3 regions of the Burkholderia sp. Bp9031 genome follow, and region 1 is predicted to be linked to each of the others. Evidence: predicted binding sites of a transcription regulator. Region 1 holds the regulator's gene; each other region holds the start of a gene.
What was found. Region 1 encodes FliA, which starts transcription of late flagellar genes. Its sites were predicted from a motif close to CTAAAGTTTNNNNNNNNNNNGCCGNTA; they were not measured.

Region 1 (4,406 bases):
CGCCGCCGCCGCCGCCGCCACCCGCGCGAGCGAAACCAGTGCCGCGAAGCCGGCCGAGCGCGCGGGCCTGTCCGCCGAGGCGGCCGCTGCGGTGGCCGACGCGCTGAAGGCGCGCATCGAGAGCATCGTCAACGACACGGTGATGCACGAGCTCGGCGCGATGCGCGGGATGATGCAGGAGCAGTTCGACAGCCTGATGTGGCACGACCGCCAGCGCCGCAGCCCGGTGCACGGCGCGCTGACCAAGCACCTGTTCTCGGCCGGCTTCTCCGCGCAACTGGTGCGCATGCTGGTCGACAACCTGCCGTCCGGCGACAGCACGCAAACCTTCGACCAGGCCGCCGAATGGGCGCAGTCGGTGCTCGCGGCGAACCTGCCGGTGCTCGAGAGCGAGGACGCGCTGATGGAGCGCGGCGGCGTGTTCGCGCTGATGGGGCCGACCGGGGTCGGCAAGACGACCACCACCGCGAAGCTTGCCGCGCGCTGCGTGATGCGCTTCGGCGCGAGCAAGGTCGCGCTGCTGACCACCGACAGCTACCGGATCGGCGGCCACGAGCAGCTGCGCATCTTCGGCAAGATTCTCGGCGTGCCGGTGCACGCGGTGAAGGATGCGGGCGACCTCGAGCTCGCGCTGTCCGAGTTGCGCAACAAGCACATCGTGCTGATCGACACGATCGGCATGAGCCAGCGCGACCGCGCGCTGTCCGACCAGATCGCGATGCTGCACGGCGCGAACGCGCCGGTGCAGCGCCTGCTGCTGCTCAACGCGACGAGCCACGGCGACACGCTCAACGAAGTCGTGCAGGCGTACCGCAGCGCGGGCGAGCATCCGGACCTCGCCGGCTGCATCCTCACCAAGCTCGACGAGGCGACCCACCTCGGCGGCGTGCTCGACACGGTGATCCGCTACAAGCTGCCCGTCCACTACGTGTCGACCGGCCAGAAGGTGCCGGAGAACCTGTACGTCGCGTCGACCAAATTCCTGCTGAAGAGCGCGTTCTGCGTACCGCGCGACGGCTCGCCCTTCGTGCCCCAGGACGAAGACATGCCGACGCTGCTGTCCGCACTGGCCGCACGTTCCACCGCCGAGCTGCACGAGGTGCGATTTGGATAAACGGATCATCGACCAGGCCGAAGGGCTGCGACGCCTGCTGGCCGGGCGCGCGTCGCGCATCGTCGCGGTGACGGGCGGCCCGGCGGGCGTCGGCTGCACGTCCACCGTCGTGAACGTCGCGGCCGCGCTGACCGCGCTCGGCAAGGACGTGCTCGTCGTCGACGAGCGTGCCAACGTCCATTCGGGCGTGGCGACGCTCGCGGGCGCATGGCTGCGCGACGGCGAACGCACGCGTGTTGCCGCCGGGTTCGGCCTGTGCGCGGCCGCGCGGCTCGCGCGCGACGGCTACAGCGACGCGCAACTGAGCGACTTCATCGACGGCCAGGCGGACATCGTGCTGGTCGACGCACAGCTCGGCGCGGACGGCACGCTCTCCGCACTCGCGCGCGAGGCGCACGACGTGCTGATCGTCACGCGGGTCGCCGCGCAGGCGATCACCGAGGCGTATGCATGCATGAAGCGCCTGCATTTCGCGCATGCGGTCGCGCAGTTCCGCTTGCTGACCAACCACGTCGGCAGCCACACCGACGCCAGGACCGCATTCGACAATCTCGCAGGCGTCGCGAGCCGCTACCTGACGGTGTCGATCGCCGATGCCGGCTGCGTGAGCGCCGATCCGCTCGTCGAGCATGCACGCGACCTGATGCATACCGTGGTCGACGCGTTCCCGTCGTCGGCCGCCGCGCGCGATTACCGGCAGATTGCCGCCGACCTGCTGTACTGGCCGATGCGCCCGGGCTCGGGCGCGGGGCGCGCCGTGCATGCGGGCGGCAAGCCGTCGTACGAGGCGGGTGCGGCCCACGCCGCGTGAGACCGGAAGGAGAGAGCCATGATGTACAACGCTCAAGGAAAGATGACCCAGGCCGACGTGCTCGCGCAATACGCGCCGCTCGTGCGGCGCCTGGGCCTGCAGCTCGTCGCGAAGATGCCGGCGAGCGTCGACCTCGACGACCTGATCCAGGCCGGCATGATCGGCCTGATGGACGCGGCCGGCCGCTACAAGGAAGACCAGGGCGCGCAGTTCGAGACCTACGCGACCCAGCGCATCCGCGGCGCGATGCTCGACGAGCTGCGCAGCAACGACTGGCTGCCGCGCAGCCTGCGCAAGACGTCGCGCGAGGTCGAGCACGCGGTGCACCAGGTCGAGCAGCAGCTCGGCCGCTCGGCGAGCGAGACCGAGATCGCGCAGCACCTGAAGATGCCGCTCGACGAGTACCAGGGGATGCTGCAGGACCTGCACGGCAGCCAGCTCATCTACTACGAGGATTTCGACCGCGCGGCCGACGACGAGCCGTTCCTCGACCGCTATCGCGTCGATCACGCCGATCCGCTGTCGGCGCTGCTCGACGAACACCTGCGCGAGGCGCTCGTCGACGCGATCGAGCGGCTGCCCGAGCGCGAGAAGCTGCTGATGTCGCTGTACTACGAGCGCGGGCTGAATCTGCGCGAGATCGGCGCGGTGCTCGAAGTGAGCGAATCGCGCGTGTGCCAGCTGCACAGCCAGGCCGTCGCGCGCCTGCGCGCGCGGCTGCGCGAACAGGCGTGGGTCGGGGCGGAGAACTGACCCTTTCATTGTGCCCACGCGCCCCGACGCGGCGCGCGGCGCGCATTTCCCGCGCCGATTTGCTACAATCCCTCCCGTTTTCCGAGGAGCGTTGCGACGGACCTTCTGCGTTCGCCAGGCTCGGAGAGCTTCACCAAGCAGCCGTGCGGCGAGATTCGCGCCGGCCCCGCTTCCTGAACGGCGCTCACGTCACCAATTTCTAGAACTTTTTTAGAAAGGAGGGCGTGATGAACGCCATTATCGATTCGCAAGCTTCCAAGGATTACATCGTCGCCGACATGGCACTTGCCGGCTGGGGCCGCAAGGAACTGAACATCGCCGAGACCGAAATGCCGGGCCTCGTGCAGATCCGCGACGAATACAAGGCGCAGCAGCCGCTGAAGGGCGCGCGCATCGCGGGTTCGCTGCACATGACGATCCAGACCGGCGTGCTGATCGAGACGCTGAAGGCGCTCGGCGCCGATGTCCGCTGGGCGTCGTGCAACATCTTCTCGACGCAGGACCACGCCGCCGCCGCGATCGTCGAAGCCGGCACGCCGGTGTTCGCGTTCAAGGGCGAGTCGCTCGACGAATACTGGGAGTTCTCGCACCGCATCTTCGAATGGCCGAACGGCGAATTCGCGAACATGATCCTGGACGACGGCGGCGACGCAACGCTGCTGCTGATCCTCGGCTCGAAGGCCGAGAAGGACCGTTCGGTGATCGCGAAGCCGACCAACGAGGAAGAAGTCGCGCTGTACAAGTCGATCGCGACGCACCTCGACGCCGACCCGACCTGGTACTCGACGCGCCTCGCGCACATCAAGGGCGTGACCGAAGAAACCACGACCGGCGTGCACCGCCTGTACCAGATGGAAAAGGACGGCCGCCTGCCGTTCCCGGCGTTCAACGTGAACGATTCGGTCACGAAGTCGAAGTTCGACAACCTGTACGGCTGCCGCGAGTCGCTCGTCGACGGCATCAAGCGCGCGACCGACGTGATGATCGCGGGCAAGGTCGCGGTCGTCGCGGGCTACGGCGACGTGGGCAAGGGCTGCGCCCAATCGCTGCGCGGCCTGGGCGCGACCGTGTGGGTCACCGAAATCGATCCGATCTGCGCGCTGCAGGCGGCGATGGAAGGCTACCGCGTCGTGACGATGGAATACGCGGCCGACAAGGCCGACATCTTCGTGACGGCGACCGGCAACTACCACGTGATCAACCACGATCACATGAAGGCGATGCGCCACAACGCGATCGTCTGCAACATCGGTCACTTCGACTCGGAAATCGACGTCGCGTCGACCCGCCAGTACCAGTGGGAAAACATCAAGCCGCAGGTCGACCACATCATCTTCCCGGACGGCAAGCGCGTGATCCTGCTGGCTGAAGGCCGCCTCGTGAACCTCGGCTGCGCGACCGGCCACCCGTCGTTCGTGATGTCGAACTCGTTCGCGAACCAGACGCTCGCGCAGATCGAGCTGTTCGTGCGCGGCGGCGAGTACGAGAACAAGGTGTACGTGCTGCCGAAGCATCTCGATGAAAAGGTCGCGCGCCTGCACCTCGCGCGCATCGGCGCGAACCTGTCCGTGCTGTCGGACGAGCAGGCGTCGTACATCGGCGTGCAGAAGGACGGCCCGTTCAAGCCGAACCACTACCGCTACTGATGCGCCGAGGCCGCGGCCGTGCCGTGCGCGCCCCGCTGCGGGGCACGCGGCGCGGCGGCGGCACGGCGCCGGATCGCCGGCC
Region 2 (4,406 bases), on a different contig from region 1:
CGCGCATACGCGGCGGCGGCCGCCTGCGCGACGCGCGGGTCGAAGCTGTCCGGTTCGTCGCCGACCGCGCGAATCGACAGCCCGCCGAGTTGCAGACCGGATCCCTCGAACCGCTGCCGCAGCGCGGCCTCGTTCCGCGTGAGCCGGTCGGCGCCGGCCGAATTCGCGCGCAGCCGTGCGACGAGCTGCTTGCCGTTCAACACCAGTTCCGCGTCGACCGTCCCGAGCGACGGCAGCGTCAGCGTCAGCCGCGTGCGCCATGCGAAACCGTCACCGCCATCGTCGCCGCTGCGCGACGCGTGGCCGCCCGGATCGTCGGGTTCGATCGTCCAGTCGAGCCGCGCGCCGGGCCATGCCTCGCCCGTCCAGCGGAACTGGTCGGTCGCGAGGGCATCGAGTTGCTGCCGGACGATCGGTACGGCCGCCGGATGCACGGAAGCTACTGCCTGCGCCTGCGGATCGGCCGATGCGGCGGCCAGTTCGGCGCGCGCGGGCGTCCAGCGCGTGTCGGGGCCGAGCGGGTCGTCCATTCCGGCCATACCCGACGCCGCGCCTTGCCGGGCAGCCGCCTGCGCGTTCTGCGCGAGCTCGTGCGGGGCTGCGCCCAGCTGCGTGGCGGGTCGCGGCGCGGCCGTCGGCAACGACAGACGCTGCGCGAGCAGTTCGTCGAGCACATCGGGCGCATCGTGCTGCGCGGCATCCGGAGCCGGCTGCACCGGCGCGGTCGTGAGACGCGCCTGCGGTTCGCGCATCAGCGCGGCGAGCGGCCGCTGGCCGGCCAGCCACTGCGCGAGATGGGATTCGTAAAAGAGCCCGCTTTCGCTCACGGCTTGCGCAAGCGCCGCGCGCAGCGCCGCGGCGGGCGACACGTCCGACGCAGCGCGCGCAGCCGCGACGTCGGACGCGGACAAAGGAGCGGAAGAAGCGGCGGCAGACGCGGCCGGACCGGCTGCCGGTTGTCCGTCCGGCGGCGCGGCCGCGCTCAGCAGCACGGCAGGATCGGCCAGCAGCGGCGTGCGTCCGGCAATCACCGGCGTCGCGACGCCGCCCGCGCGGGAGATCGCGTCGAGCGCAAGTGCCACGTCGGACAGCGCGGTCTGCGCGGACGCCGGCGGCGCGGCCGGCGGTGCGCCCGTCGAGGGCGGCGATGACACGCTGGCGCCCGGCGTGCCGACCTGCGCGGTCGCGCCGCCGGCGGACGCCGTCACGGTGCCGGTCAGCAGGCTGTCGAGGCGGCTCGCCAGCAGGGCGGCCGCAACGGAGTCGATACCGGTCATGATCGAAGCCTGCTCACCTCAGCCACATCGTTGCAAAGCCGGGGACGCGACAACCGCGGCCCCGGCAAACGGGCACTATCCGCGAGCGCGGTAGAGATCGGCCAATGCCTTGGTCGAGCACCGCGCCTCGAACAGCGCGGAAAGCCGCGCGACTTCGGGGCTCGCGAGATCGCGGATCGCGGCGTCGTCGGCGAGGATGCGGCGGATCAGCGCGAGCTTGCGGCCAAGATCCGATTCGTCGAGTGCGACGCCCGGATCGGCCTCCTTCAATCCGTCGACGAGCTGCAGGAATTCGGCCTGCAACGCCGGCAGCGCGCTCCAGTCGGCACCACGAGCAGCGCTCAGCATGCGGCCCGACACGGCCGCGAGCGCCTCGTAGCGAGCGAAGTATTCGGCCTTGCGATTCATCGCGCCACGTCCGCTGCCTGCTGCGCGGCCATCCGCGCGACTTCGGGGGCAATGCCCGTCCACGCTTCCTCGAGCGTGGCGAGCAGCCCGTCGACCTCGACCAGCATCGTGTCGCTTGCCTGCGCATTGGCCTGTAGCAGGCGCCGGCCGATATACGAATACAGCGCGTCGAGGCGCCCGGCGATCTCGCCGCCCGCGTTGCGGTTCAGCGCCGCCTGCAGGCCGCTTTCGACGATCCCGATCGCCTTGCCGATCGCTTCGCCGCGCGCGGGCACGTTGCCCTGCTGCAGATGCATGCGCGCAAGCGCGATGGCCTGCCGCGCGCCCTGGTACAGCATCGCGATCAGCCGGTGCGGGGAGGCGCCCATCACCCCTGTCTCGACGCCGACACGCGCGTACGCACTGGCTCCAGCGTGTCCTGGGGAAAACATGCGCTTCTCCTTGTGATGCGTTGGCTATGCGGAAGCCGCCGCCCTGCATTGCACGACGCGGCCTTGTACCGGAGTTATCGGAAGGGAATTGAAAAGCTTTAGGCTCGCGGGCCGCCGGCTCCGTCGGGCCGGCCGCCCCGGGGGTCGCCGTCCAGGTAGCTGCCCCCCGGATGGGCGTCGCCGGATGGGCGTCGCCGGGTGTGCGTCGCCGGGTGGCCGTCGCCGGGTGGCCGTCCCCGGATGCCCGTCCCCGGATGCCCGTCGCCGGTAGCCGTCCCCGGATGCCCGTCGCGTCACACCGACATCTGCATGATGTCGTTGTACGCGCTCACGAGCTTGTTGCGGACCTGGAGCCCGAACTGGAAGCCGATGTTGGCCTTCTGCATGTCGACCATCACGTCGTTCAGCGACACGTTCGCCGCGCCGACCTCGAACGCCTGCGCCTCGCCGAGCGCATGCTGCTGGTCGCCGCTGATCTTGTCGAGCGACGCCTTCATCGCGCTCGCGAACGTGCCGGCCGTCGCGGCGCCCGAGCCGGCGAGCGCCGCCGCCGGGCTCGCGGCGCCGCCGCTCGCCTGCGCGGCCATCGCCTGCATCTGTTGCAACACCGAACCGATTCCGCTGACGTTGGCAGCCATGCTGTCCCCAGACATAAGAGAAGAGACCCGGACGCACCGGGCGTTTCCGCCGGCGCCGCACCACGCGCACCATGCCGGATCGCGAAAAAGAATAGCAGCGCCGTGCGCGCCAAAGCCGCGAAAGTACGGGGGAAACCCCGCTCTTTTCGGTCGATCGGAGTCGCTCCCGGGTCCCGATAATCGCATCGTGTCATTGTCCGTCCGCTCGTCCGAGCGGCTCAGTCGTTCCGCTCCGGAGAAACTCCTCGCATGGATTCGCAGGCCAACTCGCTGATCAACCCCGACGCCCGCACGGGCCTCGCCAGCCCGGTGCCAGGCGCCACCGCGGCCGCCGCGTTGCCGGGAGCGGGCGGCGCCGGCGCGGACTTCGGGTTCGGCGGCTTCGCGGAACGCATCCCCGGCATCTCGCGGATGAAGGGCAATCCGAAGCTGCCGTTCGTGATCGCCGTCGCATTCGCGATTGCCGCGATCACCGCGCTCGTGCTGTGGAGCCGCGCGCCCGACTATCGCGTGCTGTACAGCAACCTGTCGGATCGCGACGGCGGCGCGATCATCGCCGCACTCCAGCAGGCAAACGTTCCCTACAAGTTCGCCGACGCCGGCGGCGCGATCCTCGTGCCGTCGAACCAGGTGCACGAAACGCGCCTGAAGCTCGCCGCGATGGGGCTGCCCAAGGGCGGCTCGGTCGGCTTCGAGCTGATGGACAACCAGAAATTCGGCATCAGCCAGTTCGCCGAGCAGGTGAACTACCAGCGCGCGCTCGAAGGCGAGCTGCAGCGCACGATCGAATCGATCAACGCGGTGCGCGGCGCGCGCGTGCATCTCGCGATCCCGAAGCCGTCGGTGTTCGTGCGCGACAAGGAGGCGCCGAGCGCGTCGGTGTTCGTCGACCTCTACCCGGGCCGCGTGCTCGACGAGGGCCAGGTGCAGGCGATCACGCGGATGGTGTCGTCCGGCGTGCCCGACATGCCGGCGAAGAACGTGACGATCGTCGATCAGGACGGCAACCTGCTGACGCAGACCGCATCGGCCTCCGGCCTCGACGCGAGCCAGCTCAAGTATGTGCAGCAGGTCGAGCGCAATACGCAAAAGCGCATCGACGCGATCCTCGCGCCGATCTTCGGCGCCGGCAACGCACGCTCGCAGGTCAGCGCGGACGTCGATTTCTCGAAGCTCGAGCAGACCTCGGAAAGCTACGGCCCGAACGGCGCGCCGCAGCAGGCCGCGATCCGCAGCCAGCAGACCAGCAGCGCGACCGAACTCGCGCAAGGCGGCGCATCGGGCGTGCCGGGCGCGCTGTCGAACACGCCGCCACAGCCGGCCTCCGCGCCGGTCGTCGCCGGCAACGGCCAGAACGGGCCGCAGTCGACGCCCGTCAGCGACCGCAAGGACCAGACGACCAACTACGAGCTCGACAAGACGATCCGCCATGTCGAGCAGCCGATGGGCAACGTGAAGCGGCTGTCGGTCGCCGTCGTCGTCAACTACCAGCCCGTCGCCGACGCGAAGGGCCACGTGACGATGCAGCCGCTGCCGCCCGCCAAGCTCGCGCAGATCGAGCAGCTCGTGAAGGACGCGATGGGCTACGACGAGAAGCGCGGCGACTCGGTGAACGTCGTGAACAGCGCGTTCTCGACCGTCAGCGACCCGTA
Region 3 (4,406 bases), on a different contig from region 1:
GCTGGAGGATGTCATCCGGGGTGCCTTGTGTCGGAACTGTCGGAACTGTCTGGTCTGGGGTATCGGTCTGGAACGTCGCTCGGCGCGCGGCTTACGAGCCGATCGTCAACGTCTTGAGCATCAGCGTCTTCGCGGTGTTCAGCGTCTCGACGTTGGCCTGGTACGAGCGCGATGCCGAGATCATGTTCACCATCTCCTGCACCGGATCGACGTTCGGCATCTGCACGTAGCCGTTCGCGTCGGCGGACGGGTTCGACGGGTCGTAGGTCGACTTCATCGGCGACGGGTCGTCGACCACCTTCGTCACCCGCACGCCGCCCACGCCCTGGCCGGACGCGGTGCGCGCGCCGCCGATCGGGTCGGTCGCGAACACGACCTGTTTGGCCTTGTACGGCTTGCCGTCGGGGCCGGTCGCGCTGTCGGCGTTCGCGAGGTTCGACGCGGTGACGTTCAGGCGCTGCGATTGCGCGGACAGCGCCGAACCGGCGACGCCGAAGATGTTCATCAACGAGGGCATGGAGGCTCCTTGTTCGGGTGCGCAAGCGCCGCGCGCTTACGAGTTCGTCGAGATCGCGGCGATCATCGCCTTGATCTGCTGGGTCATCACGGTCATCCCGGTTTCGTAGTGCAGCGCGTTGTTCGCGAACTGCACGCGCTCGACGTCGAGATCGACCGTGTTGCCGTCGAGCGACGGCTGCAGCGGCATCCGGTACTGCGCGCGACCGTAGTCGTCGGCCGGGCCGCCCGTCGGAATCAGCTTCGCGGTGCCGGCCATGTGGCCCGGCGCCGTCGACACCATCGTCATCCCGCTCGCCACGCCGGCCGGCTGCGCCATCGGCAGCTGCGCGGCGTTGCTCGGCGCGAGACCGCCGCTGGTCTGCTTCAGCGAGCGCGCGAGGGTCGACGCGAAATCGACGTCGCGGGCCTGGTAGCCGGGCGTGTCGGCGTTCGCGATGTTCGACGACAGCAGTTCCTGCCGATAGGCGCGCACGTCGAGCGCCTGTCGGCCGAACGCGAATTCGGCATCGAGTTTGTCCAGCATGTGTGCGTCTCTCCGTATGAAGCGCTGCACGCCCGTTGCGCCGGATGGCGGCCCAAGGGGCTTTTTTCCATGACAGCGATGGTAGGCGTCGGGCGCAACCGGCAATCGGACGAATAACGCGGCAAAGGCCCCCTCTATTCATCGTTTGCGCGACGGCCCGGCTCCCTAGAATGCGAATCGGATCAACGGTTTCGAGGACACGGCGATGACAGGCAGCGCACTTCGCGAAAACGCCGCACGCGGCACACGCGTGCCGCGTGCGTTCGCGCTCGCCGCGGCGCTGTGGCTCATGGTGTCGGCTGCCCACGCGGACGACGGGATGATCGTGATTCCCGGACGCGGCGAGACGGCCGAAACCGCGCTCGCGCAGGCGAATGCGGCGAGCGGCGGGCAGTTCGGCGGGAAGGCGGGAACGGCTTCGGCTTCGGCTTCGGCTTCGGCTTCGGGTGCGGCTTCGGGTGCGGGTGCGGGTGCGGGTGCGGGTGCGGGTGCGGGTGCGGGTGCGGGTGCGGGTGCGGGTGCGGGTGCGGGTGCGGGTGCGGGCATGGCGATGGCGGCCGGTGCGAGTGGTGCGACCGGCATGACCGGCACGGCCGCGGCCGGCTCGATGGTCGTGACGAGCGTCCCGCCGCCGGCCGTCGTGCCGACGCCCGCGCCACGCCCCGCCTACGCGGCCGCGCGCGCGAGCGCCGGTTACGGGTACGGTTACCGCATGCCGCACGCCACCGATCCGGGCGCCGTCGCGACCGTCGTCGCCGGTACGGCCGAACCCGCATCGAATCCCGCGCGCCCGGCGATCGCCACGCGCACCGCGGCAGCCCGCCCCGCTGCAGCCGCGCCGGCGCCGCGCGCGCCGATGACTTCCGCCCCCCCGGCCCAGGCGGCCGCCGCGCTCCAGCAGGCGGCGCCACCCGGCCAGCAGGACCCCGACGCGATCCGACGCACGGCCCTCGCATTCCTGCAGCAGCAGATCGCGGGCCTGCCGGGCAAGACCACCGCCACCGTCGCCGCCGCATTCCCGCGCGGGCTCGCCGCGTGCACGACGCTCGAGCCGTTCCTGCCGACCGGCGCGCGCCTGTGGGGCCGCACGACGGTCGGCGTGCGCTGCGCGGGCGAACGGCCGTGGACCGTCTACCTGCAGGCGAAGGTCGCCGTGCAGGCCACCTATTACGTCGCCGCGCGGCAGATCCCGCCCGGCGAGCCGCTCACCGCCGCCGACCTCGTCGCGCGCGACGGCGACCTGACGGTGCTGCCGCTCGCAGTGATCACCGATCCCGCGCAGGCGGTCGGCGCGACCGCGCTGGCCCGGATCTCGGCCGGGCTGCCGCTGCGCCAGGACATGCTGAAGAGCGCCGCGTCGGTGTCGGCCGGCCAGACGGTGCGGGTCGTCGCGGCCGGGCCCGGCTTCACGATCTCGGCCGAGGGCAGCGCGCTCGCGAATGCGGCGCCGGGCCAGTCGGTGCGGGTCAGGATGGCCGCGGGGCAGATCGTCACGGCGATCGTCAAGGACGCCGGGACCGTGGAAATTCCGCTGTAGGGACGGATCCCGCCGCAAGATTGCAAAGAATTGTTTATTCGGAGAATTTCGGGTTCACGATGCTAAAGTTCGGGCCGACCCGGCCGTTATCTGGGTCATACCGTACAGGAAACCCATCGTGAAGATCGATTCCACTCCGAACCCGAGCCCACTCGCGTCGACCGGCAACGGCGCGACCCGCGCGCAATCCGGCGCGGCTTCGTCGTCGCCCGCGCAGGCGGCCGACGCAGGATCGACCGGCGGCGACACGACCGTGAACCTGTCGGGTCTGTCGGGCCAGCTGCGTTCGCTGTCGGCCTCCGGCAGCGCCGACATCGACACGGCCCTCGTCCAGTCGATCAAGGACGCGTTGAACAACGGCACGTTGACGATCGATGTGAACAAGATCGCCGACGGCGTACTGAATACCGCCCGCGACCTGCTGCAACAGCAGCGCCCGCAGGGCAACTGAACCGGCCCGGGGCCCGTCACGCCCTGACCGGCCCCCTGGTTTGCCGGCATGCGCACCCGCGTGCCGGCGCGACGAGCATGACGCGATGAGAGAAGAGCTGCTGGCCACGGTCAACGACGAACACGCGACGGTCGAAGCGTTCGCGTCCCTGCTCGCCTACGAGGAAAAGGCGCTCACGACCCCGGAGCCGCTGGAAATGCTGCCCGGCATCGTCGAGAAGAAGAGCGTGCTGATCGACCGGCTCGCGCAGCTCGAACGCACGCGCGACACGCAGCTGTCCGCGCTCGGCTTTCCGGCCGGCAAGAAAGGCATGGACCAGGCCGCCGAGCGCGATGCGCGCCTTGCCGGCCGCTGGCAGTTGCTGCTGCAGGCCGCCGAACGCGCGCGCCAGGCCAATGCGACCAACGGGATGCTGATCCGGATCCGGATGGACTACAACGAGCGCGCGCTCGCGGTGCTGCGCTCGGCGCCCGCGCCGGCCGGCGTCTACGGGCCCGACGGGCGCGTGTCGGCGCTGATGCGCTGATTGCACTGATGTATTGACCACGCCGGCGTACCGACGCGCCGGCTGCGCACCGCGGCCCTGCCGCGGCCGCGCGCGCCATCCCCGCCTTACAGCAGCGGACACGCAGTGACCTGCGTGCCGCGCTCCACGCAAAGCCGTTCGTAGTCGCGCAGGTACGCGCGCTCGTCGTCGTCCAGCAGCTCGACATCGATCAGGTCCCAGTCGTAGCCGACCGTGACGATGTTCTCGAACGCGACGGTGTCCGATTCGTCGTCGTCCGCGCGCACGATCACGATGTTCTCGATCCGCACGCCGCCCTTGCCCGGCACGTAGATGCCCGGCTCGACGGAAATCACCGCATTCGGCACCAGCCCGTACTTCGCGCCTGGCGCGAACCGCACGCCGCCTTCGTGCACGTGGATCCCGACGCCGTGCCCGGTGCCGTGGCCGAAATCATAGCCGTGGTCGCGGCACACCTGCCGCACGGCCGCATCGACGTCGCCGCCCGTCGCCGTCTTCGGGAAGCGCGTGACGAGCCCCTTGATGCAGGCCTTCAGCGCGACCGTGTAGATCTCGCGCTGCCACGGCTGCGCGACCGTCTCCGGCTGCGTGCGACGCAACACGACGCGCGTGCAGTCCGTCGCGAAACCGGCGTCGTAGTATGCGCCGCTGTCGAGCAGCACGAGTTCGCCCTCCGTCAGCTCGACCTCGGCGCTTGCCGCCGTGTAGTGCGCGAACGCGCTGTTCGAGCCGTTCGCCGCGATCGACGGAAACGTCAGCGCGACCGCCGAGCGGGCACCGTACGCGTCGTTGATCGTGCGGGCCAGGTCGTATTCGGTATGGCGCTGTCCCGGCTCGCCGGCCTTCGCCC

Region 2: fliS (flagellar export chaperone FliS) is a predicted target of FliA. The motif match lies at 2,192-2,218, and genes of this name have one in related genera.
Region 3: flgM (flagellar biosynthesis anti-sigma factor FlgM) is a predicted target of FliA. The motif match lies at 2,642-2,668, and genes of this name have one in related genera.

Annotation. Positions count from the first base shown of each region.
Region 1 covers NZ_QTPW01000022.1:70,411-74,816, reverse strand. Annotated here, with positions in the region: gene flhF (flagellar biosynthesis protein FlhF) at 1-1,114, shown strand, start outside; gene DIE15_RS25000 (MinD/ParA family protein) at 1,107-1,925, shown strand; gene DIE15_RS24995 (RNA polymerase sigma factor FliA) at 1,944-2,678, shown strand; S-adenosyl-L-homocysteine riboswitch at 2,756-2,871, shown strand; gene ahcY (adenosylhomocysteinase) at 2,906-4,324, shown strand.
Region 2 covers NZ_QTPW01000010.1:163,547-167,952, reverse strand. Annotated here, with positions in the region: gene DIE15_RS16075 (flagellar hook-length control protein FliK) at 1-1,277, opposite strand, end outside; gene DIE15_RS16070 (flagellar protein FliT) at 1,353-1,685, opposite strand; gene fliS (flagellar export chaperone FliS) at 1,682-2,116, opposite strand; gene fliE (flagellar hook-basal body complex protein FliE) at 2,410-2,754, opposite strand; gene fliF (flagellar basal-body MS-ring/collar protein FliF) at 3,004-4,406, shown strand, end outside.
Region 3 covers NZ_QTPW01000010.1:201,739-206,144, reverse strand. Annotated here, with positions in the region: gene DIE15_RS16265 (flagellar hook assembly protein FlgD) at 1-15, opposite strand, end outside; gene flgC (flagellar basal body rod protein FlgC) at 92-517, opposite strand; gene flgB (flagellar basal body rod protein FlgB) at 554-1,042, opposite strand; gene flgA (flagellar basal body P-ring formation chaperone FlgA) at 1,248-2,579, shown strand; gene flgM (flagellar biosynthesis anti-sigma factor FlgM) at 2,698-3,030, shown strand; gene DIE15_RS16240 (flagella synthesis protein FlgN) at 3,116-3,556, shown strand; gene DIE15_RS16235 (M24 family metallopeptidase) at 3,643-4,406, opposite strand, start outside.